DNA from 3 places in the Trinickia sp. NRRL B-1857 genome. Region 1 is predicted to be linked to each of the others. Evidence: predicted binding sites of a transcription regulator. Region 1 holds the regulator's gene; each other region holds the start of a gene.
What was found. The regulator HrcA, encoded in region 1, represses chaperone genes, less so after heat shock. The targets are predictions, from matches to a motif close to TTAGCACTCNNNNNNNNNGAGTGCTAA.

Region 1 (10,765 bases):
CAAGCCCCATCGAGCTTGACGAATACGTTCGTACGCCCGCCTTCGGTCAACTCGCCGCGTTCGTTGAAGAACAACGCATCGAACGCCCCGTGCGTTTCCGCGAGGCGCCAAGCCCGGTCGTACTCGCTGCGCGAGGTCGTTTTGTGGCGCAGCAAGAATTCGCTCGAACGTGTCGGCGCAAAACCATGTTCCGCGGCCAGCAGGACGCCGACGGGAGCGCCGGCTTCGTCGCCATATTGGGTATCCGTCATGCGGCGCACGGCACCGAGCGCGCCGCCCGTGATCTCGGCCTGGCCGCTCTTGCTCAAAGCGAGCCGCACACGGTGACCGACGCCTGCCGGCAGTTGCGCGCAATGTTCGGCGAGACTCTCGCACAGCGCCATCGCGTCGAACGCAAAACCGAGTTCGGCCGCACTCATACCGAGGCGAGCAAAATGCCGCTCGAGATGGCGTACGCCCTCCTCTCGGGTCGCATACATCGTCTCAAATAGTTGCATACCGGGGTCTGCGCCAGTTAGGAATTTCGCCTTGAGCCGGCACTCGGCATACTCGTCGAGCGCCACGCTGTCGAGCACGATGCCGCCGCCGACGCCCATCGTTCCGCGCCGTGTGGCGCCCGTCTCTGCGAGCGCGTCGAGCGTCAAGGTGCGAATCGCCACCGACAAGCCAAAGTCCCCGCAACCCGGGGCCTGTGCGACACCCTCGCCGCCGGCGGCCTGAGCGGGCAAGGCGTCGATCCAGCCGATCATACCCGTATAGAGCCCGCGCGGCGTCGTTTCGATTTCGTCGATGAGTTGCATCGTCCGGTGCTTCGGCGCACCGGTGATCGAGCCGCATGGGAACAGCGCGCGCAATACGTCGGCGAACGACGTGCCTTCGAGCAGGTCGGCTTCGATCGTGGACGTCATTGCCCAAATCGACGGATAAGGCTCGACCGAAAACAATGCGGGGACGCGAACGGAGCCCGTTTTCGCCACGCGCGACAAGTCGTTGCGCAGCAGGTCGACGATCATCAGGTTCTCGGCCCGATTTTTCGGATCGCTGCGCAAGAACGCCTCTGCGCGCGCGTCGTCCTCGGGCGATACGCCACGTGCCGTCGTCCCCTTCATCGGCCGAGTGCGCAGCCGCGCTCCGTGCTTTTCGACGAAAAGCTCGGGCGAGCACGACAGCACCCACTCGTCGCCGGGCAAGGCGATCAGCGCGCCATAGCGCACGGGCTGCCGCTCCCGTAGGCGCCGGTATAGTCCGACGGGCGAGCCGAATGCATCGAACGAGAGGCGATAGGTGTAATTGATTTGGTAGGACTCGCCGGCGCGCAACGCTTCGTGCACGGCCGCGATCGCTTCGACGAATGCGTCTTGGGTCACACTCTCCGTGACGTTCGCCGCACCGGCGACGGACGGCGGCGGTAGCGCCGCGCTCGCGCCCACGCTCGGCGGCACGTCGGACGACAAGCTGCGATCGAGCGCAGCCAGCCACGCATCCACCTGCTCGCGCGAGCGGCGTTCGCATCGCGCGAACAATAAAAAACGCAGCGGGGCATCGCTGCCACGCTGCGTGAAATGCGTTTGAGATCGAGCCGCCGCGAACGCTCTTCGCTGACCGAACTCGAGGTCTCGTCCGAACTCGTAGTCGCCGAGCACGACGGCATGCAATCCGCCGCGCAGGTCGCGCTCGAGTTCCGCGCAGACCGAATCGAGCGTGGCGGCGTCGGCACACACGTGTTCGCGCACGAAGTCCGTATAAAGGCGGCTCGTCGGCATCGTCGCGCTCGCCTCGCAGTCGTCAAGCAGCACGAAAGGGGCGCCGCGGTGTTCTACCTTCATCTACTCTATCCGTCGGCGCGCCCGCTCAATACTTCATGCGGGCGCGCAGCCGATCGGCCCGTCGGGCCGATCAATCGAAAAAGCTCTTCACGCGGTCGAACCAACTCTTGCTTTGCGGGCTGTGACGCGGACCGCCTTCCACGAGCGACTTCTCGAACTGCTTGAGCAGATCGCGCTGCGTGTCCGTCAGCTTGACGGGCGTCTCGACCTGCACGTGCACGTACAAATCGCCCGGGACGCTCGAACGCAAGCCCTTGATGCCCTTGCCGCGCAACCGGAACGTCTTGCCCGATTGCGTACCCTCGGGCACCGTGAAGGTGGCACGGCCCGCGAGCGTCGGCACCTCGATCTCGCCGCCGAGCGCCGCCGTCGTAAACGGAATCGGCATTTGGCAGTGCAGATCGTCGCCGTCGCGCTCGAACACCGTGTGCGCCTTGATATGGATCTCGACGTACAGGTCGCCCGGCGGCCCGCCGTTCACGCCCGGCTCGCCGTTGCCCGACGAACGAATGCGCATGCCGTCGTCGATTCCGGCCGGAATCTTGACCTCGAGCGTCTTCGTCTCCTTCACCTTGCCCGCGCCATGGCAGCTTACGCAAGGATCGGGGATATAGGTGCCGCTGCCGTGACACTTGGGACACGTTTGCTGAATACTGAAAAAGCCCTGCGACATGCGCACCGCGCCCGAGCCGTTACAGGTCGGGCAGGTTTCGGGCTTCGTGCCCGGCTTGGCGCCCGAGCCATGACAGATTTCGCACGAGACCCAGCTCGGTACGCGAATCTGCGTCTCGCAACCGTGCGCCGCTTGCTCGAGCGTAATCTCCATGCTGTAGCGCAAGTCGGCGCCGCGGTACACCTGCGGGCCCGCGCGCCCGCGGGCCGCGCCGCCGGCCGCTTGCCCGAAAATGTCGCCGAAGATGTCGCCGAACGCATCGGCGAATCCGCCGAAGCCTTGCGCGCCGGCGGCCCCGGCCATGTTCGGATCGACGCCGGCATGGCCATATTGATCGTAGGCCGCGCGCTTTTGCGCGTCCGAGAGCATTTCGTAGGCTTCCTTCACCTCTTTGAAACGCTCTTCGGCATTCTTGTTGTCGGGGTTGCGGTCGGGGTGGTACTTCATCGCGAGCTTGCGATACGCCTTCTTGATCTCGTCGTCGCTCGCATTCTTGGCAACGCCCAGAACCTCGTAGTAATCCCGTTTCGCCATCGGTTCACCGCCGGTTCGCGCGTTGTCGCGCGACCGCTCCTTTCGCATACTGTGGAGTCTTTCGACCCGTTAGACAGGCACCGCCGAACCGGCTCGACCGGTCAGGCACCCCGCCCTCCATAAAACAAATGTGCCCGGAGAACCCGAAGGCCCGCCAGGCGTCGATCCGGCCGGTCGTCTCGTACGAAACGCCGGCCGCTTTACGGCGCGAGAACGCAACCGTCGGTCAGTCCTTCTTCACTTCCTTGAACTCTGCGTCGACCACGTCGTCCTCGGGCTTGCTCGAGCCTTGACCGGCGCTCGCGCCGGAGGCCGACGCTTCACCGGCCGCCGCACCCGCGGCGCCTTGCGCCTGCATGTCGGCGTACATCTTTTCGCCGAGCTTTTGCGACGCGGTGGCAAGCGCTTCGATCTTCGCCTCGAGCGCAGCCTTATCGGCCGAACTGCTCTTGAGCGCTTCCTCGAGTTCCTTCAACGCAGATTCGATCTTTTCCTTTTCGGAGCCGTCGATCTTGTCGCCGTACTCGGTCAACGCCTTCTTCGTGCTGTGCACGAGCGCGTCGCCCTGGTTGCGCGCATCGGCCAACTCGCGCAGACGGTGATCTTCCTCGGCGTTCGCCTCGGCATCCTTCACCATCTTCTCGATCTCCGCTTCGGACAAGCCCGAGTTCGCCTTGATCGTGATCTTGTTCTCCTTGCCCGTCGCCTTGTCCTTCGCGCCCACGTGCAAGATGCCGTTCGCGTCGATGTCGAACGTCACCTCGATTTGGGGCACGCCGCGCGGTGCGGGCGGAATCCCTTCGAGGTTGAATTCGCCGAGCAGCTTATTGCCCGCGGCCATCTCGCGCTCGCCTTGGAACACCTTGATCGTCACGGCCGACTGGCTGTCGTCCGCCGTCGAATACACTTGCGCGTGCTTCGTCGGGATCGTGGTGTTCTTGTTGATCATCTTCGTCATCACGCCGCCGAGCGTTTCGATACCGAGCGAAAGCGGCGTCACGTCGAGCAGCAGCACATCCTTGCGCTCGCCCGAGAGCACTTGCCCTTGAATCGCGGCACCCACGGCAACGGCTTCGTCCGGGTTCACGTCACGGCGCGGCTCCTTGCCGAAGAACTCCTTCACCGTGTCTTGCACCTTCGGCATGCGCGTCATACCGCCGACCAGGATCACGTCGTCGATGTCGCCTACCTTCACGCCGGCATCCTTGATCGCGATACGGCACGGTTCGACCGTCCGCGCGATCAGATCCTCGACGAGCGCTTCGAGCTTGGCGCGCGTGATCTTCAGGTTCAAGTGCTTCGGACCCGTGGCATCGGCCGTGATGTACGGCAGATTGATTTCGGTCTGCTGGCTCGACGAGAGTTCGATCTTCGCCTTTTCCGCCGCTTCCTTCAGACGCTGCAACGCGAGCACGTCCTTCGACAAATCGACGCCTTGTTCCTTCTTGAACTCGCCGATGATGTAATCGATGATGCGCTGGTCGAAGTCTTCGCCGCCGAGGAACGTATCGCCGTTCGTCGAGAGTACTTCGAACTGCATTTCGCCGTCGACGTCGGCAATCTCGATAATCGAGACGTCGAACGTGCCGCCGCCGAGGTCATACACGGCGATCTTGCGATCGCCCTTTTCGGCCTTGTCCAAACCGAATGCGAGCGCAGCCGCCGTCGGTTCGTTGATGATCCGTTTGACTTCCAGACCTGCGATCCGGCCCGCGTCCTTCGTGGCTTGACGCTGGCTGTCGTTGAAGTACGCCGGCACCGTGATCACAGCTTCCGTAACCGGCTCGCCCAGGTAATCCTCGGCCGTCTTCTTCATCTTGCGCAGCACTTCCGCCGAGATTTGCGGCGGAGCGAGCTTCTGACCATGCGCCTCGACCCAAGCGTCGCCGTTGTCGGCCTTCATGATCTTGTAGGGCATGAGGCCGATGTCCTTTTGGACTTCCTTTTCCTCGAAGCGGCGGCCGATCAGGCGCTTGACCGCGAACAGCGTGTTCCGCGGGTTCGTCACCGACTGACGCTTAGCCGGCGCGCCGACGAGAATCTCGTTGTCGTCCATGTAGGCGATGATCGAGGGGGTCGTACGCGCGCCCTCCGAGTTCTCGATCACTTTCACCTGATTGCCTTCCATCAACGCCACGCAAGAGTTCGTGGTGCCGAGGTCGATGCCGATAATCTTGCCCATTTTTCCTGATCTCCGAAATATTCGATCGCTTCGACGGGGGGCGCTTCGTTTGCGCCACCGCCCGCTCAATTCAAACCTGCACTCAACATGTGTGCTGAGCCGCCGTTTTCAAGGCCTTCACACCGCTTGCCACCGCCGGCGTCTCGTCGATTGTTTCGGCGGGCGCCTTCCGCATCTCGAAAATCAAAATACGGTGACATCGACATCGCGCGCTCATTGCTCGCGCTTTCTTTTATGCGGCGAACGGCCGGCCTCGGATTACTTCGGCTGCGCGACCGTCACGAGCGCGGGACGCAGCACGCGATCGGCGATCACATAACCCTTTTGCAACACGGAAACGACTGTGTTCGGCTCCTGCTCGGCCGGCACCATCGAAATAGCCTGGTGGCGGTGCGGATCGAATTTTTCGCCCACCGGATTCACCGCCACGACGCGCCCCTTTTCCATCGCGCTCGCGAGCTGGCGCAGCGTCAACTCGACGCCTTCACGCAGCTTCGTCGCGTCGCCGGACGTATCCGCCAGCGCAGCTTCGAGACTGTCCAACACGGGGAGCAAATGCTCGGCGAAACCTTCGATCGCGAACTTGCGCGCCTTGCTGACGTCCTCGGCGGCGCGGCGGCGTACGTTTTCCGTCTCCGCCTTCGCGCGCAGGTAACTCTCGTTCAGCTCGGTGATCTTCGCCTGTGCATCGCCGAGCGCGGCGTCTGCGCCGGCAGCGCCGGGCTCTTGCCCAGCGCCGGTTTGAACTGCAACGTTCTCGGCCGCACTTTGCGCGGCGGCGTCGGAGGGTTGCTGTTGCTGGCTGGCCGAATTGTCTTGCGTATTTTCCATGTCGCTGAAAATCGTCCAAAAAGTGAAATCGATGCGACGGCTGGCCGATGCGTCACGTCACGGGCCGCCGGGCCACAGATCCGAATTTCTCACGGTCCGTTGCCGAAAAACGACGTTACCGTCGCGCGTCGCGAGGCAAATGGGGGCGCCAGGAGCCGTTTCAAGCCCTTGGCCGCCCATTTTTTGCACCAACGGCACAAATGTGGAAACGAACGGTAACACCGGTTACGGCAGAACCGCGAAAACGGCGTTGAGCGCCATCGTGGTTTGCCCTACACTGACCTCATGCGTTTCGCGTCCGGCGAGGCCGGGCGACCGAGCGCTGCCGCATCGCCCATCCGACGCTTACGTCCGTATCGCCTTTCTCCGCGCGAGGGAGTACCGTGAAACTGACCTTTGCCATCGCCGTGGTCGCACTGGTACTCGTCGCGGGAACCACGACCATCTGCTTGTCCGGCGCAGTGACCGATTGCACGACGGAATACGGCGGCGCCCACGCGGCCATGGATTCGCTGTTTACTCCCCACCCGAAAGCTTGTCGATGACGCGCCGGTCGCGCTTGGTCGGCCGTCCTTGCAGCCCGGCCGCGGGTTCGCGGTAAGTCCGGCGGCGCTCCGCTTCCACCTCGCGCTTGGCGCGGCTATCGGCCGTTTCGGCATAAAGCGTCTGCGCGACGCTCGCCGGCCCGCGCACCTCGCACACGCCCAGCACCTGAATCTCCCACACGATCCGCTCGATCTCGATCGTGACTAAGTCGCCCACGCGCACCTCCTTCGCCGGTTTCACGCTCGCGCCGCCGATGCGCACGCGCCCTTTTTCGACGGCGTCAGCCGCGAGCGACCGCGTTTTGAAAAACCGCGAGGCCCAGAGCCATTTGTCGATGCGCATGCGCGCCCCGGGTTCAGTCGAAATCTTGTAGTTCATCTGAGCGATGCCAAGGAAAACAAAGAAGCACGGGCTCGAGCATCGAAGCACGCAACGACCCTGCCCGGAATAAGGCCGGAGCCGGAGCCCGAACGAGCCGCGAGCCGTCGTCCTCCGATCCGTCCGCTCATGCCGCTGCTCATACCGCCGCGCCTACCGGCACGCCTTCGAGGACGGGCCAGCCTTGCAACTGCTGAGCGACGATTTCGCCGAGTGCCCCGATCCAGGCTTGCGCTGCGTTCAAGCAAGCGATCCGATGAAATTCCTTCCCGCCTGCGTGCAGGAACTCATCGCGCACCTCGAGACCGATCTCCTCGATCGTTTCGAGGCAATCCGCCGTGAACCCGGGGCAAAAAACGTCCGCGCGGCGCACGCCCGCGGCGCCGAGTTCGCGCAGCGTGGGAGCCGTATAGGGCTGGAGCCACTCGGCGCGGCCGAAACGCGACTGAAACGTCACCAGACATTCGGTCGGCGTGAGCCCAAGCGTCGCCATCAATAGCCCGGCCGTCGTGCGGCACTGATCGTGGTAAGGATCGCCGAGATCGAGCGTTCGCTTCGGTACGCCATGGAAACTGAGCACGAGCCTGTCGCCGGCCGCAAAATCGGGCTGGCCATGCGACGCCCAGTACCGCCGTACTTGCTCGGCAAGCGCGGCAATATAGGCAGGGTGGTCTGCATAGTGGCGCACCGTGCGCACTTCGAGCTGGTTGCGCATCCGGGCAAGCGCGGCAAAGGCATCGTCGAACGCCGTTGCCGTCGTCGAAGACGAGTACTGCGGATACATCGGCATCAACAGCACGCGCTCGGCGCCCGCGAGTTTCAATTGCCCCAGCATGGCGCCGATACTGGGCGTGCCGTAGCGCATCGCGTAATCGACGAGCACCCGGTAGCCGTTCGCATGCAGCAACTGACGCAGCGCCTCCACCTGCTTTTCGGTATGCACGCGCAGCGGCGAGCCTTCCGGCATCCAGACCGAGGCGTATTTTTTCGCCGACGTGCGGCCGCGCAGCGGCAAGATCAGGCCGCGCAAGAGCGGCTGCCAGACCAGCGCCGGAATTTCGACGACGCGCGGATCGGACAAGAACTGGGCCAGGTAACGGCGCACGGCGCGCGGCGTCGGCGCGTCGGGCGTGCCGAGGTTGATCAGCAGCACCGCGACGCGATGCGAGGCGGCAGGCTGCGACGGCAACTCGAGATCGAAACGCATGAGCAATAGGATGTGCCCGAAGGCGAGGCATCAGCGAGGCACAGGGCCTGCGCCGCTTAGGTTGACGTGAGCGTCATTATAGCGGGGGCCCTCGGCGCGGTCGGCTCGGCCGTCCGGTCAATGGCGCGCGGCCGGCAACCGGTGCACGATGCGCCATGACCCGGGGCTAAGGACGGGGCGGGCCCGGCCGCACTACGGTCGAGCTACGGCTGACTCAGGGCGGTGGAAAGCAGGCGTGCGGTGATATCGACGATCGGAATCACGCGGTTGTAGGCCATTCGAGTCGGTCCGATCACCCCGAGCGTGCCGACGATCTTGCCGTTGACCTCGTAGGGTGCCGTCACCACGCTCATTTGCTCGATCGGCACGAGCGTCGATTCGCCGCCGATGAAAATCTGCACGCCTTGGGCGTGGCTCGATACGTCGAGCAATTGAAGGAGGCTCGTTTTTTGATCGAAAACGTCGAACAGCTTGCGCAGACGCGCCATGTCGGACGAGAGGTCGGCCACTTCGAGCAAGTTGCGCTCGCCCGAAATCAGGACGGTCTCGCTTTCGTCGCTCTCCTCCGTGCTGGCGGTGACCGCCGCATGCATGAGCGCCGTCATGTCGCCGCGCAACTGGTCGATTTCCTCGCGCAGCCGCCGGCGCACTTCGTCGAACGAGAGCCCACCGAAATGCGCATTGATGTAGTTCGACGCCTCGATGAGCTGCGACGGCGAATAGTCGCGCTGAGTCGCCATCATCCGGTTTTGAACGTCCCCTTCAGGCGTGACGACGATGAGCAAAATGCGCTTGTCCGACAGGCGCATGAACTCGATCTGTTTGAAGACGTGGCTGCGGCGCGGCGTCATCACGACGCCCGCGAACTGCGACAGGTTGGACAGGACGCTCGCCGCGGCGGCCACGACCTTCTGCGGCTCGCCCGGCTTCAACGTCTTGCGCACCGCGCGTTCGACGGCCTCGTCGTCTTGGATCGGCTCGACGGTCAGCATCGTGTCGACGAACAGCCGGTAGCCGCGCGGCGTCGGAATCCGGCCGGCCGACGTGTGAGGGCTCGCGACCAACCCCAGCTCCTCGAGGTCCGACATGACATTGCGGATCGTCGCGGGGCTCAGCTCGAGCCCCGAATAACGCGACAGCGTGCGCGAGCCGACGGGCTGGCCTTCGGCGATATAGCGCTCGATCAGCGTTTTGAGGAGAGTTTGTGCGCGGGGTTCTAGCATGACGCAAAATTTTAGCCAAACAACGTGCCCCCCGGGAGCGCGTGACGGCGCTCGATCGTTCGCGGGCGCACGGCATTGACGGGCAGGCCGGGCGCAAGCGACGCGATACCGGCGGCGGGCGCGCCTGGCCGCCGGCGTCTTATCGGGACACCGTCATTCTAGCGACAAATCGCCGGAGCGGGACGGTGTGGACGTGGGTCTCCATCGAGGGCAAACCACGACGACGGTTCTTTTCGACACCCACCTATGGTGTAATGCCGGCATGGAAATTGGCAGCCAGTTCAAGACTGTGGCGCTCGTGGGGCGCAGCAACACGCCAGGCATCGGCGAGCCGCTGACGGCGCTCGCCGCCTGCATCGAGAAACGCGGCTTTCAAGTCGTGTTCGAAGCCGAGACCGCCCGCGACATCGGCGTGACCGGCTATCCCGCGCTGACGCCCGCCGAGATCGGCGCGCGCGCCGACGTCGCCGTCGTGCTGGGCGGCGACGGGACGATGCTCGGCATCGGCCGGCAACTCGCGCCGTACCGCACGCCGCTCATCGGGGTGAACCAAGGCCGGCTCGGCTTCATCACCGACATTCCGATCTCCGAGATGAGCCAGCGCGTCTCCCAAATGCTGGCAGGCAGTTTCGAGCGCGAGGAGCGCACGCTGCTCGAGGCGCGCATCGTCCGCGAGGGCGAGCCGATCTACCATGCGCTCGCGTTCAACGACGTCGTCGTGAACCGGAGCGGCTTTTCGGGGATGGCGGAGTTGCGCGTGTCGGTCGACGGGCGCTTCATGTACATCCAGCGCTCGGATGGGCTCATCGTGGCGACGCCGACAGGCTCGACCGCCTATGCGCTTTCGTCGCAGGGACCGATTTTGCATCCGCAACTGCAAGGCGTCGTGCTCGTGCCGATCGCCCCGCACGCACTGTCGAACCGCCCGATCGTGCTGCCCGACAACTCCAACGTCAGCATTCAAATCATTGGCGGGCGCGACGTGAACGTCAACTTCGACATGCAGTCGTTCACCGCGGTCAAGCTGAACGACACGATCGAGGTGCGTCGCTCGCGGCACACAGTGCCCTTCCTGCATCCGGTCGGCTACAGCTACTATGCGACGTTGCGGCAAAAGCTCCACTGGAACGAGCACCCTTCGGACGAGCAGGGCGATGCCCAGGTCCCGTAACCCGGACCGCCGCCCTTCTTGCCGGCTCCGCAAGACACGCCGTTAATACGACACCCATGCTCCGCCACCTCTCGATACGCGACTTCGTCATCGTCGCCGCGCTCGACCTCGAATTCGACCGCGGTTTCACCGTCTTTTCCGGCGAAACCGGCGCAGGCAAATCGATACTTATCGATGCGCTCGCCCTTACGCTC
Region 2 (10,765 bases), 210 kb from region 1:
CATCGGGCCCGGATGCATGACGATCGCATCGGGCTTGGCACGCGCCAGCCGCTCGGGCGTCAGCCCCCAACTCTTGAAGTACTCTTGCGCCGATGGGAGCAACGCACCGCTCATACGCTCGTTTTGAAGACGCAGCATGATCACGACGTCGACGTCTTTCAGCCCTTCGTCGAGGTTGTGATAAACGCGCACGCCAAGCTCTTCCAACCCGCCCGGCAACAGCGTGCGCGGGCCGATGGCACGCACTTCCGGCACGCCGAGCGTCGTCAACGCGTGGATGTCGGAACGCGCCACGCGCGAGTGCAAGATATCGCCGACGATCGCCACGCGCAGATTCGTGAAATCGCGCTTGTAATGGCGAATCGTGTACATGTCGAGCAGACCCTGCGTCGGGTGCGCATGACGCCCGTCGCCCGCGTTGATCACGTGCACGTGCGGCGCGCAATGCTCGGCGATGAGGTACGGCGCGCCGCTCGATGCGTGACGCACGACGAACATGTCGGCGTGCATGGCCGACAAGTTATTGATCGTATCGAGCAGCGATTCGCCCTTGCTCGTCGAGGACGCATTGATGTTCAGATTGAGCACGTCGGCCGACAAGCGCGTCGCCGCGATCTCGAACGTCGTGCGCGTACGCGTCGAATTTTCGAAAAAGAGGTTGAAGACCGACTTGCCGCGCAACAGCGGCACCTTCTTCACCTCGCGATCGGTCACGCTCACGAACTGCTCGGCGGTATCGAGGATATGCGTGACGATCGAGCGCGGGAGCCCTTCGATCGTCAGCAAATGCTTGAGCTCGCCGTTCTTCGTGAGCTGCGGGTTGCCCTTGAGGAAGCCGTAGCGGAAGCGCTCGGCGGATGCGGACTCGCCGCCGTGATCGGCACGGCCCGGGGTGACGGTGTTCATGGTCGGTCTAATTCAAACATGGAGGACGTAGCGCGTGCGGGCACGAAGGCCGCTGCGCTTCGCCGAAAAACAAATGCGGCAGATCAATCGCCACGCGCTTCGGTGCGGAACGTGAATCGCATATCGCCGCCCCGCTCGAGTACAAGCGTCATATCGGCAGGCACCTCGGCACGTGCACCGACGAATCGCGCCTCGATCGGCAACTCGCGGCCGCTACGCTCGGCGAGCACGGCAAGCTCGATCGCAGCCGGGCGGCCATAGTCGTAAAGCTCGTTGACGGCCGCACGCACGGTCCGCCCCGTATGCAAAACGTCGTCGACCAGGACGATACGGCGACCGTCGACGTCGAATGGCAGCGAAGTCGGGCTCGCTTGGCTATGCAGCCCTTTTTTAGCGTAATCGTCGCGATGCAGCGCAACGTTCACGACCCCGAAAAACTTGGCGCCCAGATCGGCGGCGAGACGCTCGACCAGCCATGCGCCGCCGCTGTGAATACCCGCGAGAACGGGGCCGTCGGCAGCGCCGAACGATGCGCCGTATGCGTCGCGAATCTGGGCGAGGAGCGTCGCGTAAGACGCTTCGGCATCAATGGGACTCATCAAGAAAGCCCGTCCAGGTACTGTTGAAGGATGATGCGTGCCGCCTCGGCATCGCGCATGTCGGCTGCAACGCCGCTGTCGCGCATATCGAGATCGGCCGCAACCGAACTGTAGCGCTCGTCGACCCAGGCAACGGGCAAATTGAAACGCCCATTCAACTGATTGCCGAAGCGCTTGGCTAGCTGCGTCATTTCGTGCGGCGTACCGTCGGGATGACACGGCAGGCCGACCACGAGCGCGTCCGGCTTCCATTCGCCGATGAGTTTGCCCATGGCTTCGAAGCGAAACTCGCGATTGCGGTTAGGTACGACGGCGAGTGCGCGCGCGTGTCGCGTCAGAGCGTTACCGATCGCCACGCCGATACGTTTTTCACCATAGTCGAACGCAAGCAGCGTCGCCTCACGCCCAACGGCTTGTGTCATGCGTGACCCGCGTCGCCCGAGAGCATCGACGGCGTGACGCCAAGTAGCGCCAGCGCGGCTTCGAAACGTTGGTCCGCCGGAACGTCGAACACGATCTTCGGATCGGCTTCGACCGTCAGCCATCCATTGCGGGAGATTTCTTCTTCCAATTGCCCCGCGCCCCAGCCCGCATGGCCTAGCGTGAGCAAGAAACGATGAGGACCCTTCCCGCTCGCGACGGCTTCCAACACGTCTTTCGACGTCGTCATTTCAAGCCCGCCCGTGACGGCCATCGACGACGTGTAGGCGCTTCCCTCGACGGGTTCGTGCAACACGAAGCCGCGCTCCGTTTGCACCGGACCGCCAAAGTAGACGGGGACGTGAAGAAGCGGCTCGATTTCGAGCTTCAGGTCGATGCGACTGAACAGCGATTCGAGATCGATATCGGTCGGCCGGTTGATGACGAGGCCGAGCGCACCGCGTTCGCTGTGATCGCAAAGGTAGACCACCGTCCCTGAAAACGTGGGATCCGCCATATTGGGCATGGCGATCAGGAACTGGTTGGTCAGGTTGATGCGATCGTTACTCTTAGGCATGGTTCGAATTTTAGCAAAGACGGTGCACGTTGGACGCCGCGTATGAGCGCCGGCACGCAAGACAGGCTACAGATCGTGAACGGCGCATGCTTCGCGCCCGCCCGCGGTTGCCTCATATTTCCCGCACTCTATCACGCATGCCCGCCGCGTCCCGTGCCTTCGAGCCGTTCGGACAAGGAGTCCGGCCGCGACGGCACGCCGCACGCGGCTACCCGGCAGCGCCTTAGCACGCGAATGCAAAGCGAGTGGCGATGCGAAGTATGTGAATGCTTAAGAGACGGAGGACGACGAGGTCGTATCGGTCGCCGGAGCGGCACGCTCGACGGCTTGCACGAGCAACGCGAGCGGCACCGCCGAATCGGGCGGAGCAAAGCCCGCTGCCACGCGCAAAAGCATCGCGCGCAACGCTTCGCCGGCTTGCTCCATCGGACGTCGCGCCGGTGCCCATTGCGCCGATCCGATGCGTGCCGCATATGCATGGCGGCGCCAAGCAAGGCCGAGCGCATCGGCCAGCAATGCAACATGGCCGAGGCCGAGCGCCTGCGCCGCGGCGCCTAGCCGATAAGCGGCCTGTCCGGCGTGCTCCGCAGCGGCCGCATCGGGTGTCGCCGCGGCGAATGCCGCGTCGGTGCCGACCGAAAGCGCAGCCATCGCGGCATCGGCCGTTTGCAGGAAATCCTCATACGCGAAGACATTCACCGATAGCGCGCCTAGGTCGCGCGCAACGCCCGAGCCACCCGTTGTGTCGCCACCCGCCGCCGTCTCGGCATCGGCCGCGCTTTGTTCCCAAGCTTGCTCGGACGCCTGCGTCGCCGCGACGTGCCAATCGACCGTCAACCCGTAGTCATGCAGCATCTCGACCGCATCGGCATCTTCCGCCGCCGCGCCGTATAGCGCGTAATCGCGCCACAACAATGCGAGCGCCGAACGGACGAAGGAACGCGGCGCCAGTGGCAGCCCGTGGCCTTGCTCGGCAAGCAAAAGATTGCATCGCGCATAAAAGCGCTTTGCCTCGGGATCGCCGGCTTGCGCGCGACCGTTCACGCGCAAAGCGTGCGCGCATGCGACCGCCAGACGCCATACGTCGTAGGTATCGTCGCCGCAGAGCTCGGCCATGCAGGCGTCGAGCTCGTCGAGCGCCGCGCCTACATCCTCGTGTCCCTTGAGCACGGGCAGCAGCGCTTGCTCGTACCGAGCACGCAGCAACCCCAAAGACGCAGCGGACGACGCGCGAAGCGTTGCCGGAGCGATCGGTCGTCCCGCCAAAGCGAGATCCTCGAATGCGACGACGTAGCCTTGCGTATGCCGCGCGACTTGCGCGTTCAGTTCGCGATAGTGCGCAAAAAGCGTGGGCGAACAGGCCAGCTCTCTTAGATTGCGACGCGTCAGCGCCGCGTGGAAATCGGTCAGCGCCGAGCGAAACCGCGGCGCGAATTCGTCATTCGCATAGGGCGAAACGAGTACGAGGGCATCGACGAAACGCTGCGAGGCCAGCCAACCGGCTTGGCGCAATGCCTGCGCAGCCCGCAGCAACGGACCGACGACCGCCAGTTGCGCCTCGCTGGCATGCCGAGCCTCCACCAACGCGGCTTCAGCCTCCGGAACGGCGGCGCCGCGCGGATTGGGCAAGGCCTCGAGGCTCGGTAAATCGACGGTTGTCATGGCGTGGGAGCATGCAAAGCGGCCCGAACCGAAAAGCTCGGGCCGCCTCGGCCGCAGGTCAGAGCTGGACCATCTCGAAATCTTCCTTGCGCGCACCGCATTCGGGGCACGTCCAATTGATCGGAACGTCTTCCCAGCGGGTACCCGGGGCAATGCCTTCTTCAGGCAGGCCAGCCTCTTCGTCGTAGATCCAGCCGCAAATCAGGCACATCCACTGTTTATATTCCATTCTTGTATCGCGTTGAAAGATCCGTTGATCAAAGAGCCATGATGGTACCGTTTTTGAGGGATGCCTGGCTAGGAATCGACGTGAAGCGCGTATCGCCGGACGATATTGCCGGGTTATCGGCAAAGCGTGTACTCAACCGTGCCATCGAAGCGCATTAGGCCGCATAATGAACCGACCGCGCAGGCGGGCCGGCCGGCCCGCCGCTCGCGACTTAAAAACGATGCCCTATTCCATGCAAAGCGCCGCCCCTCCGATCGTTCTAACCTTCGGCCTGTCCGACCCCACAGGCGGCTTCGGCCTACAGGCCGACCTGCTCACGCTCGCCAGCATGGGCTGCCATGGGGTATCGGTCCTCACGGGCTACACGGTCCGCGATTCGGCCACCTGCGATGAGGTGACGGGGCTCGACCCCGACGTCGTCGCCACGCAAGCGCGCATGCTGCTCGAAGATATGCCGATTGCCGCGTTCAAAGTGGGCGCGGCCACGCGAGCGGAAGTCGTCAGCGCAATCGCCGAGGTTGTGTCCGATTACGACGATATCCCGCTGATCCTCGCGCCCGACTTCACCGTCGACGACGAACACGTTTTGGCCGCCGACGAGCTGCGCGAATCGATCGCCGATCTGCTCGCCCCGCAAACAACGGTCCTCATCGCCGATCAAGCGACGCTCATCGCGCTCGCGCAACCCGACGGCGACGCGGAAGCGCCAAGTCTCGACGGCGCGATCGCGCACTTGCTATCGCAGGGTGCGGAATACGTGCTGTCGACGCAAACGGGCACCCATCGGCTCGTGAACACGCTGTTTAGCGATGAAGGTCAATTGCGGCAAGACATGTGGGATCGTCCGCAGCAGCGGATAATGGGCATCACGGACACGCTGGGCGCGGCTGTCGCCGCGTTGCTCGCAAATGGGCAAGAACCCGCTGAAGCGGCGCGCGAGGCGCAGGAATATTTGTATCAGGCGGTGCGCCAAGCGTTTCGGCCGGGCATGGGCGCCTATTTGCCCGATCGCTTCTTCTGGGCGCGCGAGGACGAAGAGGCCTCGGCCCCGCCGCCGATTGGCCTCGATCCAATGCGACATAAGCCGTCGCGGGCATAACCGCGCATTTGAGCAAGCCATAAAAAAACCCCGCATCGCTGCGGGGTTTTTTTATCGGCTAGAGACGCGCTTTGCGGCGCGCCCATCATGCGATTCCAGCTGACGGCCGAGGCCGTCACGCCGAAATTACATGTCCATGCCCATGCCGCCCATGCCGCCGGGCATACCGCCAGCCATCGGAGCATCCTTCTTCGGCAGTTCGGCAACCGCTGCGTCCGTCGTCAGCAGCAGGCCTGCGACCGAAGCGGCGTTTTGCAGCGCCGTGCGCGTCACCTTCGTCGGATCGACGACGCCGGCTTCCACGAGGTCGCCGTATTCGCCGGTCGCGGCGTTGTAGCCGTGGTTGCCCTTACCTGCGGCAACGGCTGCCACGACGACGCTGGCTTCTTCGCCGCCGTTCGTCACGATTTGACGCAGCGGCTCTTCCATCGCGCGCAACACGATCTTGATACCGGCGTCTTGATCGGCGTTCACGCCCTTCAGGCTCGAGATCGCCGCACGAGCGCGGATCAGTGCAACACCGCCGCCAGGAACGATGCCTTCTTCAACGGCGGCACGCGTTGCGTGCAGCGCGTCTTCGACACGTGCCTTCTTTTCCTTCATTTCGACTTCGGTCGCCGCGCCAACCTTGATGACGGCCACGCCGCCAGCCAGCTTCGCGACACGCTCTTGCAGCTTTTCGCGGTCGTAGTCCGAAGTCGCTTCTTCGATTTGCGTGCGAATTTGCTTCACGCGCGCTTCGATGTTCTTCGCGTCGCCTGCGCCGTCGATGATCGTCGTGTTTTCCTTGCCCACTTCGATGCGCTTGGCTTGACCGAGCTCTTGCAGCGTCGCCTTTTCGAGCGTCAGGCCCGTTTCTTCGGCAACCACTTGGCCACCCGTCAGGATCGCGATGTCTTCGAGCATCGCCTTGCGACGATCGCCGAAGCCAGGCGCCTTGACCGCAACGGTCTTCAGGATGCCGCGGATGTTGTTCACCACGAGCGTTGCGAGGGCTTCGCCTTCGACGTCTTCAGCGATGATCAGCAGCGGACGGCCGGCCTTGGCCACTTGCTCGAGCACCGGCAGCAGATCGCGGATGTTCGAAACCTTCTTGTCGTGCAGCAGCACGAACGGGTTTTCGAGGACGGCGACTTGCTTGTCCGGGTTGTTGATGAAGTACGGCGACAGGTAGCCGCGGTCGAATTGCATACCTTCGACGACTTCGAGCTCGTCGGCGAGCGACTTGCCGTCTTCGACGGTGATCACGCCTTCCTTGCCGACCTTGTCCATCGCTTCAGCGATGCGATCGCCGATCGACGTGTCGCTGTTCGCCGAGATCGAGCCGACCTGAGCGATTTCCTTGTTCGTCGTGCAGGGCTTGCTGATCTTCTTCAGCTCTTCCACGGCGGCGTGCACGGCCTTGTCGATGCCGCGCTTGAGGTCCATCGGGTTCATGCCCGATGCGACGTACTTCATGCCTTCGCGCACGATCGACTGTGCCAGCACCGTGGCCGTCGTCGTACCGTCACCGGCGTTGTCGCTGGTCTTGGAAGCGACTTCCTTGACCATTTGCGCGCCCATGTTCTGGAGCTTGTCTTCGAGCTCGATTTCCTTGGCGACCGACACGCCATCCTTCGTGACCGTCGGGCCGCCGAAGCTGCGTTCGAGGACGACGTTGCGACCCTTCGGGCCCAGCGTGACCTTCACTGCGTTCGCAAGGATGTTCACGCCTTCAACCATCTTGGCGCGAGCGCTGTCGCCGAATACGACGTCTTTAGCTGCCATCTTTTAACTCCTTGAAATCTTTATGAAATATCGACCTGGACGGGATTTACTTCTGAACGACCGCCATGATGTCTTCTTCGCGCATCACCAGCAGTTCGTTGCCGTCGACCTTAACGGTCTGGCCAGCGTACTTGCCGAACAGGACGCGATCGCCGACCTTAACGTCGAGCGCGATTTGGTCGCCCTTGTCATTGCGCTTGCCCGGCCCGATCGCGAGCACTTCGCCTTGATCCGGCTTCTCGGCGGCGGCGTCAGGGATCACGATGCCCGAGGCGGTCTTGGTTTCCTGATCCAAACGCTTCACGATGACGCGATCGTGCAAAGGACGAAGGTTCATGCTTACTCCTCTCTTGGTTTGAGACTGAAAAACGCTTAAGTTGAGGCCGCGTAGCGCGACCCGGACGAAACCTTTGTTAGCACTCAAGTGCAGCGAGTGCTAATTATATGGACCGACCTTGGCAAATTCAAGAAGGGGGTGGGGGGAGAATTTTTGGGGGTGCCTCCCCTGTCGAGATTCACTCAACGTTGAACTTTGCTCGCTTAAGTTGGAACCTCTGGGGCTAGAGGCGCAGGCCGCCTATCACCCATCTTCGTCATTAAAACAACGAGATAGCACAACCTGAAGGTCACGCGCCCAGTGAACTGAGTGGATACGAGTGCTACCCGCAGCAAGTAACGAAGTGGCCAGTGCATCACGCCATTCGAACTCGCCCAGGGAAATCCCCGACCTCTATCGAGGCGAGGATTGCGGCAACCCGACCGGATGACGTGACAAGCCAATGACGCACGGGAAGCTCTTGTTCGCCCCCCATTATTGGAAATTTGTGTCGGTTAAGCCCGGCCGGATGGCACTACGGCCTGCCGAGCCCCGATTCGGGATCAAGGGCCACCGTCTCAAAGCCTCCGCCTTTACCCGTGAGCTAGGTTCGCTCGGCCTTTGGCCACAAACGAGTACCCTCAACTGCGAAGCCACGTATCCGACTCATCTCTGCGATGCGCTTAACGGCATCTTCGTCAATCGTCACATATCCGATCGGGACATGAACCGATTGGCTCAGTGGAACCATTACCGAGACGACCGCCAAGGCTTCGGCCACGAGCAAAATCTCAAGGGCAAGCGGGGCCGTTCCCGCAGGCGCGTGAAGACCTCGATCAAATATCCGCTGGAAGGCTTGGGCTTCCCTAGCACTAACCGCCGCCGGAGACACCAGAGTTGTGAACAGCGCACCTCCTTTGGTGCATGCCCGTACTGTCGAGCGAAGCGCCTCCAGCGTGGACGGAAGATCCTCGGTGGCTCCCCATCGAGATCCCCCAGGACGTAACCACCATAGTTCTGAGCGCCCCCCTTCGCCGACGTCAAGTGTCGCCTCGTCGAGAAGCTTTGCGATAACCTTTCGATTTCTTTCGACATATGGGTAGCCTACGAGCGGCGCGGCAACTTCAGCACCTGATCTGAGTTCATGGGCATACCAACCTGCCAAATCGAACGTCGCGTCCGCACGCGTCCAGCGAGCTAAATCGTCCTTGCCGATCAGCCGTGCGAACTCGTTCGAGGACACCTGACTCGGAGCCGCCTGGTCCCGCGTGCTCAGCTCCGCAGTCATAGCCTCCGTCAGTCGCCTTGTGCGCCCCCCACGGTCGTAGTCGTCCAGTTGCAGACGAGCCTCCAGTTTTGGCGCCGGGTCGAGGGTGAGAACCTCACTGCCTCCAATTTGGACGAAGCTGTATCGGCCAGGATGAACATCGAGTATGGAATAGAGATTCCACTCATCCGCGCTCTTGTCGCCGCGCGCGACGCGCAAGTATTCTCGGAAGTGGTCATGGAACGCTGCGCCAGCCTCGCTCTCGTCCAGCGTCTGTCGAGCTTGAAGAGAGATGAGGTGCGGGACATTACGCAAACCACGGCCACCCACCATATGCTTGGTGACGAGGTCGAACCATACGTCGGCATGCATCGGTTCTGCGACGGTGATCGTGGGAGCCGACTCATCCGACGTTCGGAACAACTCCTTTGCAGAAGCGTGCAGCGTCAGAGTCTCACCTTCCAGCACCACGAGGCCCCGGGATTGTAGGTCAGAGATGACAATACCAAGGTCTCTTCCTTCAAACCCGAAAAAGCGCGCGAGCCGTGGGGCGGTGATGGACCGAACGGAGTGCAGAGTGCGAAGAACAAACTCATCGACCATCGGAAGTCGCCGCTCTCGCGTTCGCTCTGCCGCAATGACAAACTGTCTACACGGCAGATTGAAGCCGAAGGTGTTCGTTTGGAAAGACTCAATGGCCGCCATGTTCATGTCAGCTCCTGAACAGACAGAACCGTGGATGACGAAGCGTATTCTCGCATGTACTCGAGTACCATTCGCATCGGCGATTGTGCAGGCACTTGCTCGCCCCACATCTTGCAGTCTCCTACGATGACGAGCCGTTCCTTAGCGCGTGAGGCAGCAACGTTGCATCGGTTGGCGCTGCCTACATGGCCCGTCGCACCACTACGGTTGCTGCGAACCAACGAGAGAATGACAATCGCGTTTTCCTTGCCTTGGTAAGAGTCCACGGTGTCGATGCGTACTAGCCGTCTGAATCTGGGATCGAAAGGTCTACGCGACCATGCAGACTCGAGTTCACGCTTCTGACCGCTGTACATGCAGATGACACCGATCGGAGTTTCATCATCCAGCCGCCCTAAGGCGTCGACTAGTTTCTTGTCTGCCGAGAGACGCTCCAACACGGCCATCACAGCATCCACCTCGGCAGGATTGTGGTATGTCGTATCGCCATCGCGCTTCACTTCTTCATTGCCCTGTTGCCACTGAGTATTGACCCACACCATTGGAGTCGAGAGCCATGGCACTTCAATGTCCGATTGTTTCAAAGTAGGCTCGCGATCCTTGGACGTGTCGAGCCGGATGTCGTGCGCTTCATAGAAGCATCGCGACACCATCGCACAGATGGCCGGATCCATTCGGTATTGTTCGGTAAGCCGAACTCCGATTTCGAATCCGTAGTCAGAGGTGAACGCACGCTCAAAGTCGCTTCTGATCAGTTCCTCGGGGCTTACATCTGGACTGTATGAGCGTAGATCATCCAACATCTCTCTGTCTAACATAGGTCGCAACTGTAGGTGGTCCCCGACGAGGAGCACGCGTCGCGCCATTTGAATGGGTACTGCCAACTCCCCGGGGGTACACCGCGCGGCCTCGTCGACAATTACCCAGTCGAAGACCTGCGAATCGATCCTGATCCGTGTCTGGCCAACCCCAACGCAAGTCGCTGCCACGACGCTACGCGTTTTGGCAAGAAACTCTTCGAAGTTTCTCCCGGGCGACCCCAGAGAATGCAGCCAGTCGTTGGTGAGCTTCAATGCGTTGCTCGCTGCTGTGACATCGGCGGGCGAGACCTCAGGGTGCTTCCTGACAAGGTCAGCGACAAGCTGCTCGTATTCTTGCAGCGCTTGATTGACATCCGGCTCCCGCCCCGCAAATGCCTTGAAGGCAGAGCGGAAGGCG
Region 3 (10,765 bases), 1.3 Mb from region 1:
ACCCATTGCGAAATTGATGCCGAAGAGCTTGCCCCAAAATTGGGTCATGTCTTTATAGACGGTCTTATTCGTCATGACATAGACGGCTTCCATGATGACGAGCAGCCAGGAAAGCCCGAGCGTCAGCGGGACGAATAAGAAGTGATACAGCGCGGTAACTCCGAATTGGAGGCGGGATAGATCGACAACTTCACTACTGAGCATGGCCGACTCCTTGTGGCACGCGAGAGGCAGGAGAGGAAAGCAGTGCCTGAGCGACTGCGGCGGGGGGCATGGACATATCCGCAGCGCGAGGGTGATCGAAGAATGCGAGCTTGAGTCCCATCAAGAGCAGGAGCTTGAGCGTCAGCACGAGGGTGATGTCGCGCGCGAAGGTAGGGCGGCGCGTGAAGCGCGCGAAGGCTGCGCGAAGCGGCGCTCGCAAGGCATCGGACTGGGTGCCGGCTTCGACACCGGGTGTTGCGCGCGTGGATCGCATGGTCTCGTATCCCGTATTCGCAGAACCCGGGTCGCGGCGCTCGACTCGGTGACGAGGGGCTGCGGACGCGCGAGTTCTATGCGTTACGGTTGATCGTAGAGCCGGGTCGGGCGGCCGGTATTGACCTGCGACAATGGTGCGGCGCTAGAGCGCAGGGTGATGTGGCGCTAAATTTGTGCCGCGTGAGGAGGGGGGAAACTTCGCGTGACGGATAAAAAAATCCCGCCGCACAGGGTGCGGCGGGATCGATCGGCAATGGGGCGATACGCCGGGAAACGGCGTGCCGCCTAGGTGAATCGCTTAGGCGTATGCGGCCAAGGCAGTGCGCATCTTCTTCATGGCGCTGGCTTCGATCTGACGAATGCGCTCGGCGGAGACGCCGAATTCGTCGGCCAATTCGTGCAGCGTCGAGCCGCCCGAACCGTCATCCGCGACATTCAGCCACCGCGCTTCGATAATGCGCCGGCTGCGTGCGTCGAGCGAGTCGAGCGCTTGCGCGATCCCATCCGTTTGCAGGCGGTCGTTTTGACGCGCGGAGAGCACGGCCGTAGGTTCGCTATGCGAATCCGCCAGATAGGCGATCGGCGCGAACGATTCCTCGCCATCCTCGATCTGCCCTTCCAGCGCGATGTCGCCGCCCGATAGGCGCGTTTCCATCTCCGAAACTTCTTCCCGCTTGACGTTCAACTCCTTCGCCAAACCGTCGATTTCGTCGGGCGTGAACGCCTGCAACCCTTGTTTATGGCTGCGCAGATTGAAGAACAGCTTGCGCTGCGCCTTCGTCGTCGCGACCTTCACCATGCGCCAATTGCGCAAGATGTATTCGTGAATCTCGGCCTTGATCCAGTGGATCGCGTACGACACCAGGCGCACGTTTTGCTCCGGATCGAAACGCTTCACGGCCTTCATCAGACCGATGTTGCCTTCCTGAATCAGATCGGCGTGCGGCAGCCCGTAGCCCAAATAGTTGCGGGCGATCGACACGACGAGGCGCAGGTGCGAAAGCACCAGGCGGCGTGCGGAGTCGAGGCTGGCCTGCTCGCGGTAATCGGTGGCGAGTTCGCGTTCTTCCTCGGCGCTCAGCATCGGGATGCGGTTGACGGCCTGGATGTAGGCGTCGATGTTGCCGAGCTGCCCGGGCAGCATCGACGGCGCGAGCGTCATTGCACCTGCCGAAGCGGCCTTAGCGGTCGCCGGGCGCACGATATTCGGAAGGGTCATAGCGTTGCTCACGTAAGAAACTCCTTGTGAAACAGAGAACTGCTCAGTCACGAAGACAAACTCCACGGAGGATATTAGCACTCCCTTTTGCAGAGTGCTAAGCATTCGAGTCCGCTCTCGCGGCGAAGTTCCGTGACGCCTATCGAAATTGCGTTCCGATAGGGATTATTTTACGCCGTTCGCCGTTTCGTCGCTCGTCGCACATGCAGCGCACGTGCCGGAGCCGGCGGCGAGCCCTGAATACTATGTTGTGTGAAATGACGTCGTCGCGAAGGCTTCGCCCACAGTAAGATCATTCGACCCCCTGCGCCGTACAGGGATCAGTCGACATGTCTCCCATTCGTTGGAGTATCGAGATGAACAAGAAGAACGAATTGATACGCATCAAAGGCAAGGCAATGGGATGCGCGGCCTTCGCGACGCTTCTCGCCGCGGCGTCGGCGCACGCGCAAGCCTCTACCGCGCAGGCGTCGGAGCACCGGTTCGGCGCCCAGCTCGGCGTCGGTACCTCTTTGGAACACAGCGTCCGGGAGGCCGATCTCGGTTTCGTCTGGGACCCGGGCCTGAACTGGTGGGACACCGGCGGCTGGCACTTCGGCCTGACGGGCGAAGCCCATCTAAGCTACTGGCATACGAACGAAGGTGCTTCCCGCAACGACGTCTATGCGCTCGGTCTCCAGCCGATGGTGCGGTTCATCAAGAATCAAGGGGGCATCCGTCCGTACATCGAGGCTGGCGTGGGCGTGCGCCTGCTTTCGCATCCGACGATCAGCGACGAGTACACGGTGTCGACGGCCTTCCAGTTCACGGAGGTGGTGGGCGTCGGCGCACAATTTGGCGCGCATCAGCAGTATCAGGCGGGTTTGCGCTACCAGCACGTCTCCAATGCCGGTATCAAAGAGCCGAATCCTGGTATAAATTTCACCCAGCTATACCTGCAATACAACTTCTGACGGCGGCGCATTTGCGTGCCGGGTGCAAGGGGGCGGTGCGATGGCTGCAAAGGTGATCGAGGCGATTCGGGCGCTCGAGCGCGATCGGTTTCGCGCGATGGTGGATGGCGACGTGCCCCTGCTCAATCAGTTGCTGTCCGACAGCGTGAGTTTCGTGCATACCAACGGCAAACGCGAGACGAAACAGCAGTTCATCGACGCCATCTCCGGCGGGCACCGTCGGTATCGGCAGATCGAGTTGCAATCGCAAGACGTGTTGCCCGTCGGCAGCGATACCTGTGTCGTTACGGGGCGCGCGCTGTTGGAGATCGAGGCGAACAACGGCGCGTTGCTGTTCCCGATCGCCTATACCGCCATCCAAGCCCAAGAAGGCGGACACTGGCGACTCGTCGCTTGGCAAGCGACGCGCTGCGCACTCGAGTAGAGCCGCGCAGCGCGCCGGTGCGTCTCGCCCGCTCGTGACGGGCGAAGCGCCGGTTGCTCGGCGAACGTTCAAGCCGCGGCCGCCTCGTCGGTTTGCGCTCGCTCCCATCGGAGCCGGTTCAACGCGCTCACGAGCGCGTCGGCGGCCGCCGTTGCCGGATTGATGTGCACGCCGGCGCCGTAGCGCGGGCCCTGGGCGCTCGTATCGGCCCCGCCTTCCAGCGAGCAGGCGACGAAAGCCGCGGTGCGTCCATCGCTCGTGGGAGCGGTCTCGACGTCGCCGATTCGTACGCGCTCGCCCGAGGCCCCCGACAGCGTATCTGCCATGGCGCGAACCCACGCTTCGCCGCTCTCGTACTCGGCGGCCGTGTCGATGCGGGCGAGCTCCCGGTGGCGCCATCGGATGCTTGCCTCGACGCGCTCGGCCGGTCCGGTCACCTCGAAATATTCACGCGAGAAGAGGGTGCATACGGCTTCGCCCGTTACTTCGGCACCCGAGTCGTCGGCGATGCGCTGCACGGCTTGGCTGAACTCGATCTGCACGCGGCGCGGCGGCGCGAAGCCGAGTCCCTGTTCGAGCAGGAAGGCGGCGCCGCCTTTGCCGGATTGACTGTTGACGCGGATCACCGCTTCATAGCCGCGTCCGACATCGGCCGGGTCGATCGGAAGGTACGGCACCTCCCAGAGCCGATCGCTTCGCTGTTGCGCCAAGCCCTTGCGGATCGCGTCTTGGTGAGAGCCGGAGAAGGCCGTGAAGACGAGTTCGCCCGCATAAGGGTGGCGCGGATGGACGGCGATCGCATTGCAGCGCTCGACCACGCGGCGCACGGCGTCGATATCGGAGAAGTCCAGACCCGGATCGATCCCCTGTGTATACAGATTGAGGGCCAGCGTAACGAGATCGACGTTACCCGTGCGCTCGCCGTTGCCGAACAGGCATCCTTCGATGCGATCCGCGCCGGCCAACAGCGCCAATTCGGCGGCCGCCACCGCAGTGCCGCGATCGTTGTGCGGGTGCACCGACAAGACGATGCTGTCGCGGTAGGCGAGGTTGCGATCCATCCACTCGATCTGGTCGGCGAAGACGTTGGGCGTCGCGGCCTCGACGGTGGCCGGCAGGTTGACGATCATCTTGCGCGCGGGCGTCGGCCGCCAGAGCGCACTGACCGCATCGCAGACTTCGCGCGCGAACGCGAGCTCGGTCATGCTGAACGTTTCGGGCGAGTACTCGTAGGTCCACTGCGTGCCGGGCCGCCGCTCGGCTTGTTCCTTGATCAGCCGCGAACCGTCGACCGCCAGTGCCTTGACCTCGTCCTTCGATGCGTTGAACACGATCCGGCGGAACGACGGTGCGATCGCGTTGTATTGATGGACGATCGCGCGGGGCGCGCCTTCCAGCGCCTCGAACGTACGGGCGATCAAATCGGCGCGCGATTGCACGAGCACTTCGATCGTCACGTCCTCGGGGATCCGTTTTTCGTCGATGAGCTTGCGCACGAAATCGAAGTCCGTCTGCGAGGCCGAGGGAAAGCCCACCTCGATCTCCTTGAAACCGATGGCGACGAGCATCTCGAAGAACTCGAGCTTGCGCTCGATGCTCATCGGTTCGATCAGGGCCTGGTTGCCGTCGCGCAGATCGGTGCTCATCCAAATCGGGGCGCGCTCGATGGTGCGATTGGGCCATTTGCGGCCGGCCAACTGCACGGGCGGGAAGGGGCGGTACTTTGCGGCAGGGTTGCGAAGCATGACGGACCTCGGTTCGTCGGGTCGTTTGCGAAACGCGGCGGATCGAGCGGCTGGCCGATTCGCGCTTGGACGCGATGCTGCCACGTCGGCGATTTCGCGATCCGTCCGAGCGGTACTCGGGCGAATGCTGACGACTACGGGTTGTAAAGGAACTGCGCTTGGGGGTGAAACGAAAAACGGCTTGGGATACTGCTGGAGGACCGCGCGGACGAAGCGCGGCGCTACGCCTGGCTTACGCTAGTCGTAGCGATAGGGGCCGCGCTAGGCGGCCGGAGGTAATTCGGAGGGGGTTCAGGATCGAACACATAAAGCGCACTCTATGACAGCGCGCAAGGCGCTGTCAACAGGACAAGCTTCGTCAGGTTCGCACAATCCGCACGATTTCCTGAACTTGGCGCTCGAGCGTGGGAGGAACCGGCGCATGTCCGTCCAAGACCGCGCGGATCCACTGCGCGGTCGTTTCGGCGTCGCGCGCGGACGGTAAATCGGGGCCGATGTCGTCGGGCGAGGACCGTTCGGGCGACACGAGCGTTTGGGCGACGCCGTCGTGAAGCCAATCGATTTGCACTTGGCGGCGCGTGTCGGCGACGGCTTCGCCTTCGGTGCCGCGGGCGAGTAAGGCGCCCCCGGCGGCGGCCTGCGGATGTCCGAGAAAGAGCGCGGCCAGACTGTCGCGATACGAAGGGTGCGTGTAGTTGACGAGCCTCAGGCCCGCCGGCGCGAACGGTTGCAAGATCTTGATCAGCGTATGCGTGGAGTTGCGCACGCCCATCACGCGCCGCAACGCGAGCAAGCGCGCGAGCTTGGGCGCCAACACCTCGACGGGAGCGAAGGCGACGCGGCGCTCGCCGAGGGCGGTCTCGATGTCCGCATGCGAACTCGACGCGGCGATGCCCAAGCACGCGAATATTTCGGCGCTCGTCACGCGGCCGGGGTCCTCGGTCACCCCGTGCACGAGCGTGGGCACGCCCTCCCGAGCGAGGAGCAACGCGAGCAGCGGCACGAGATTCGGTTGCTTGCGCGCGCCGTTGTAGCTTGGGATGGAGACCGCGCCTTGCACCCGCAGCGGCTCGATCGAGGCTTGCGCGGCGGCGAGCATCGCGGCGAGCTCCTCGGCCGTTTCGCCTTTCAGGCGGTAGGCGAGCAAGACGGCACCGAGCTCGACGTCGGAGACGCGACCGTCGAGCATCGCGGCATAGAGCGCATAAGTGTCGTCGGAGGAGAGCGAGCGGGCCCCATGCGGGCCGCGCCCGATTTCCTTGATAAAGCGGGCGCACGGGAAGCGATCGGCGGTGGATGCGGTCATGAGGCGCGAGGGGAGCGGCAATCGCTCGTGTAAGGGTGGAAGTTAGGCGAGTATCGCATTCCTCCGCGATCTGGCAAGCCGGCGCACCGCCGCCGGGAACGCGCTCGCGCTAAACTCGACGTTTTCGCCCAGCCTGAGCGCAGCGGTTCGCGGCGCTCGATGAACCATGGAGAAAGCGCGATGGAGTATGTATTTCCCCCGCCCCCGGTTGTCGCCGTGCCGATCGCCGAAAGCAGCGATGCCGCGAGCACGCGCGAGTGCTTCGCCGTGCGCCGTATTTACTGTGTAGGCCGCAACTACGCAGCGCACGCGCGCGAGATGGGGCACGACCCGGAGCGCGAGCCGCCGTTCTTTTTCTCCAAGCCCGCCGATGCCGTGGTCTACGTCCCGCCGGGAACGACGGGCGAGTTTCCCTATCCGTCGAGCACGCAAGACGTTCACCATGAGATCGAGTTGGTCGTTGCGATCGGCCGGGCCGGCCGCGATATCGCCGTCGAAGATGCCCTCGACCATGTCTATGGCTACGCGGTCGGCCTCGATATGACGCGCCGCGACTTGCAGGCGCAAGCTAAGAAAATGGGCCGCCCGTGGGATACCGCCAAGGGCTTCGATCACTCGGCGCCGCTCGGTCCGATCCACCCGGTGTCGCGCGTCGGACACGTCGAGCATGGCGCGATTTGGCTCGAGGTGGGCAGCGTCGAGCGGCAACGCTCGGATGTCTCGGCGCTGATTTGGTCGACGGCCGAGACAATCGCTTGTTTGTCGACGCTGTTCACGCTCCAGCCCGGCGACCTGATATTCACGGGAACGCCGGAAGGCGTTGCGGCGGTGGCCCGGGGCGACGTCATGACGGGAGGCGTCGAAGGGCTGGGCCAATTGAAGGTCCGCGTGGCGTGACGCCCGAATAAGGAGGAGACGATCGATGAAGCTTTACAGCTATTTCCGCAGTTCGGCCGCCTATCGCGTGCGCATTGCGCTGAACTTGAAAGGGTTGCCCTACGAATATGCAGCCGTGCATTTGCTGCGCGGCGGCGGTGAACAACTGATGCCCGAATATCGGCGCGTGGGGCCCGACGGCATCGTGCCGGCGCTCGTCGACGGCGACCTGGTGCTACAGCAGTCGCTCGCGATCATCGAGTATCTGGAGGAGACCCATCCGACGCCCGCGCTGTTGCCGAACACGCCCGGCGATCGTGCCTACGTGCGCGCGATCGCGCTGCAAATCGCCTGCGAGATCCATCCGCTGAACAACCTGCGCGTGCTCAAGTATCTGAAGCACAACCTCAACGTGGCCGACGAAGCGAAGGATGCCTGGTATCGGCATTGGGTGACGAATGGCTTCGACGTGCTCGAGCCGAGGCTTGCCGGCGATTCGCGTACGGGCAAGTTCGTCTATGGCGATACACCGACGATGGCCGATCTCGCCCTTATTCCGCAGGTGTTCAACGCGCAACGGTTCAAGGTCGACATGTCGCCGTATCCGACGATTGCGCGCATCTATGACGAGGCGCTGCGGCACGACGCGTTCGTGCGAGCGTCCCCCGAGCGGCAGCCCGACGCGGAGTAGCGGGCGGACGCGAGTCGCGCGCGTCGCAGGCTGGGCGTGCGCGGCTCGATGCTCGGCTTAACCGAGCAAGGCGTCGGCGAATTCCTCGGCGTTGAATGGCTGCAAGTCTTCCACCTTTTCGCCGACGCCGATGAAGTACACCGGCACGGGACGTTGGCGCGCGATCGCCGCCAAAATGCCGCCCTTGGCCGTGCCGTCGAGCTTCGTGACGATGAGGCCCGTGAGGGAGAGGGCGTCGTCGAACGCTTTGACTTGCGCGAGTGCGTTTTGGCCCGTGTTCGCATCGATCACGAGCAACACCTCGTGCGGCGAGCCGTCCTGTGCTTTGCCGATCACGCGCTTGACCTTGCGCAGTTCCTCCATCAAATGCAACTGCGTCGGCAGGCGGCCGGCCGTATCGGCCATGACGACGTCGATCTTGCGCGCGCGCGCGGCGCTCACGGCGTCGAAAATGACGGCCGCCGGATCGCCGCTTTCCTGTGCGACGACGGTGACGTTGTTGCGCTCGCCCCAGATTGCGAGTTGTTCGCGCGCGGCGGCGCGGAACGTATCGCCGGCGGCCAACAACACCGATTGATCGAATCGCTGCAAGTGCTTCGCGAGCTTGCCGATGCTCGTCGTTTTGCCGGCGCCGTTCACGCCCGCGATCATCATGACGAGTGGCTGCGCGCGTCCGAGCATCAGCGATTTTTCGAGCGGCTTGAGCAGATCGACGAGCAGCGTGCGTAGCGCCGCCTTCACTTGCTGCGGATCGGTTAGTCGTTGCGTGCGGACCTTCTCGCGCAACGCGCCGAGCAGGAATTCGGTCGCCTCGACGCCGGCGTCCGACATCAGCAATGCCGTTTCGAGCTCTTCATATAGTTCGTCGTCTATTTTCGTGCGAACGAAGATGCCGGTTAGGCCGGCGCTCGTTTTCGACAACCCGGAACGCAGCCGGGCGAGCCACGATTGCTTCTGCGCAGGCTCCGGAGCGGGCGGCGGGACGACCTCCTGCGTTTCGATTTCATCCGCTTGCTCGCTTTCGGCCATCTGCTCGACGATTGCCGCCGGGGCCGGCACGCTTGGCTGCACCTGCGCGGAGACGGGGGGCTGTGCGGCCGGGGCAGGGGCGATCGTGGGCGTGGTAATGGGGGACGGAGCTGCGGCCGGGACTGGCGTAGGCGCGGGCGCAGGCGTCGGCGCAGGGGCGGGCGCGGGTTCGCTGGCCGCCGGCGAGGGCGTTTCCGTGACCGCGCTGTCCTGCGACGGGGTATCGGGCGTCTTTCCGCCCTTGAATCGTTTGAAGAAGCTGAACATGATCTGCCGTGATGGATGCCGTGGCGAGGAGCCCGCGGCGGCAATGAATGGCGCGTGGCCGCGCATGCGCCGCGGTGGACCGGCAATGCGGCAATGCGCTCGATTAAGCGCGTCATTTTACCAGGCGCGCCGGACAAGGCGTGCGCCGGGCCGCTTCTCTCGAGCACGGCGGCGGCTGTGGTAACGTTGGCGGTCGTACCCGCGAGCCTTTGCCCGCGGACCCCATCGCTTTTCACTCTCACGCTTAGTTGCCCGCATGCCCCGTTCCCCATCCGCCTCCCGCGCCCCCGGCGCCGCGCAAGTCCGCGGCAAGTCGCATACCGTCCGCATCATCGGCGGCGATTGGAAGCGCACGCCGCTGCAAGTGCTCGATCTGGAGGGCCTGCGGCCGACGCCCGACCGCGTGCGCGAAACGCTGTTCAATTGGCTCGGGCAGCGGCTCGACGGCTTGCGCTGCCTCGATTTGTTCGCCGGCACGGGCGCGCTCGGCTTCGAGGCGGCCTCGCGCGGCGCCGCGCGCGTGCTGATGGTCGAGCGCAACGCCCGGGCGGCTCGCCAGTTGCGAGAGATTCGCGAGCGCTTGTCCGCCCAAGCCGTGGAGGTGGTGGAAGCCGACGCGTTGCGGCTCGCGCCCGGTCTGCCGCCGCGCTCGTTCGACGTCGTTTTCCTCGATCCGCCGTTCGGTGAGGCGCCTGCGCTTTCGCGTGCACTCGAATCGTGCGCACCGCTCGTCGCCGAGGGCGGCTATCTCTATGTAGAGTCGGGAGCAGCGCTTGAATTGGCCGAATGGGAGGTGCTCGCCGGCTGGCGTATCGCGCGACAGGGTAAGGCCGGCGCCGTACACTACCATTTGCTGCAACGCGAAAATGATGAATAATGCGCGTTTCCAGCAGCACTAGAAGACGCCGGCCACGGTAAGCCGGGTCAAGGCCGGGGGCATCGGTACCAGCGTGCCCGCGTCCCAAACAGGATGATGACAGGAGATGGTCGATGGTAGTCGCCGTGTACCCGGGTACGTTCGATCCGCTTACGCGCGGTCATGAGGACCTCGTTCGGCGTGCGTCGAGCATTTTCGATACGCTCGTCGTCGGTGTGGCCGACAGCCGCAACAAGAAACCGTTCTTCACGCTGCAAGAGCGGCTCGATATCGCACAGGAAGTATTGGGCCATTATCCGAACGTCCAGGTGATGAGCTTCAAGGGCTTGCTCAAGGATTTCGTGCGGGCCAATAACGCGCGCGTCATCGTCCGAGGTCTACGCGCCGTGTCGGATTTCGAGTACGAGTTTCAGATGGCTGGGATGAACCGCTATTTGTTGCCTGACGTCGAAACGATGTTCATGACGCCGTCCGATCAATATCAATTCATCTCCGGTACGATCGTGCGCGAGATCGCCCAACTGGGCGGCGACGTCAGCAAGTTCGTTTTCCCCTCGGTCGAGAAGTGGCTGAAGGACAAGGTTGCCGAGATGACGAAAGGCTCCTAGACGAGTTCCTCGATCTTGTAACTTCTCTGTACGGGCGAACTCGAAGGGGTCTAAAATGGCGGCGCCGCAGCAAAAGCACTCGCCACGCGTAAGCGTGGTGCCGGGTTTGCGGTGTCGGCTAGGAACGACATTCGGCAGCCGCATGCGGTGCGCCGGCGCAGCCGGTCGTGCCGCAACGCCGCCAGAAATCGTTCTACCGTTTTTCCGATGAGAGCATGGCTTTACTGATTACCGACGAGTGCATCAATTGCGACGTATGCGAGCCCGAGTGCCCGAACGACGCGATTTCG

Region 2: a site for HrcA is predicted at 7,673-7,699, ahead of groES (co-chaperone GroES). Genes of this name have one in related genera too.
Region 3: a site for HrcA is predicted at 1,774-1,800, ahead of rpoH (RNA polymerase sigma factor RpoH). Genes of this name have one in related genera too.

What each region holds. Positions count from the first base shown of each region.
Region 1 is NZ_JBFLUK010000001.1:3,514,163-3,524,927, reverse strand. Features, by position in the region: gene AB1286_RS15765 (chorismate-binding protein) at 1-1,826, opposite strand, end outside; gene dnaJ (molecular chaperone DnaJ) at 1,897-3,033, opposite strand; gene dnaK (molecular chaperone DnaK) at 3,260-5,215, opposite strand; gene grpE (nucleotide exchange factor GrpE) at 5,474-6,046, opposite strand; gene AB1286_RS15745 (RNA-binding S4 domain-containing protein) at 6,563-6,970, opposite strand; gene hemH (ferrochelatase) at 7,110-8,177, opposite strand; gene hrcA (heat-inducible transcriptional repressor HrcA) at 8,381-9,400, opposite strand; gene AB1286_RS15730 (NAD kinase) at 9,663-10,571, shown strand; gene recN (DNA repair protein RecN) at 10,628-10,765, shown strand, end outside.
Region 2 is NZ_JBFLUK010000001.1:3,727,135-3,737,899, reverse strand. Features, by position in the region: gene AB1286_RS16685 (aspartate carbamoyltransferase catalytic subunit) at 1-906, opposite strand, end outside; gene pyrR (bifunctional pyr operon transcriptional regulator/uracil phosphoribosyltransferase PyrR) at 990-1,505, opposite strand; gene ruvX (Holliday junction resolvase RuvX) at 1,505-1,927, opposite strand; gene AB1286_RS16670 (YqgE/AlgH family protein) at 1,924-2,502, opposite strand; gene AB1286_RS16665 (hypothetical protein) at 2,773-4,164, opposite strand; gene AB1286_RS16660 (rubredoxin) at 4,223-4,393, opposite strand; gene AB1286_RS16655 (hydroxymethylpyrimidine/phosphomethylpyrimidine kinase) at 4,626-5,492, shown strand; gene groL (chaperonin GroEL) at 5,619-7,259, opposite strand; gene groES (co-chaperone GroES) at 7,306-7,596, opposite strand; gene AB1286_RS16640 (hypothetical protein) at 8,180-9,553, opposite strand; gene AB1286_RS16635 (AAA domain-containing protein) at 9,550-10,765, opposite strand, start outside.
Region 3 is NZ_JBFLUK010000001.1:2,166,463-2,177,227, reverse strand. Features, by position in the region: gene AB1286_RS09630 (cytochrome ubiquinol oxidase subunit I) at 1-204, opposite strand, end outside; gene cydP (cytochrome oxidase putative small subunit CydP) at 194-478, opposite strand; gene rpoH (RNA polymerase sigma factor RpoH) at 779-1,711, opposite strand; gene AB1286_RS09615 (acyloxyacyl hydrolase) at 2,056-2,652, shown strand; gene AB1286_RS09610 (nuclear transport factor 2 family protein) at 2,693-3,076, shown strand; gene leuA (2-isopropylmalate synthase) at 3,145-4,821, opposite strand; gene ybiB (DNA-binding protein YbiB) at 5,180-6,127, opposite strand; gene AB1286_RS09595 (fumarylacetoacetate hydrolase family protein) at 6,308-7,024, shown strand; gene maiA (maleylacetoacetate isomerase) at 7,050-7,694, shown strand; gene ftsY (signal recognition particle-docking protein FtsY) at 7,752-8,990, opposite strand; gene rsmD (16S rRNA (guanine(966)-N(2))-methyltransferase RsmD) at 9,247-9,867, shown strand; gene coaD (pantetheine-phosphate adenylyltransferase) at 9,981-10,475, shown strand; gene AB1286_RS09570 (YfhL family 4Fe-4S dicluster ferredoxin) at 10,691-10,765, shown strand, end outside.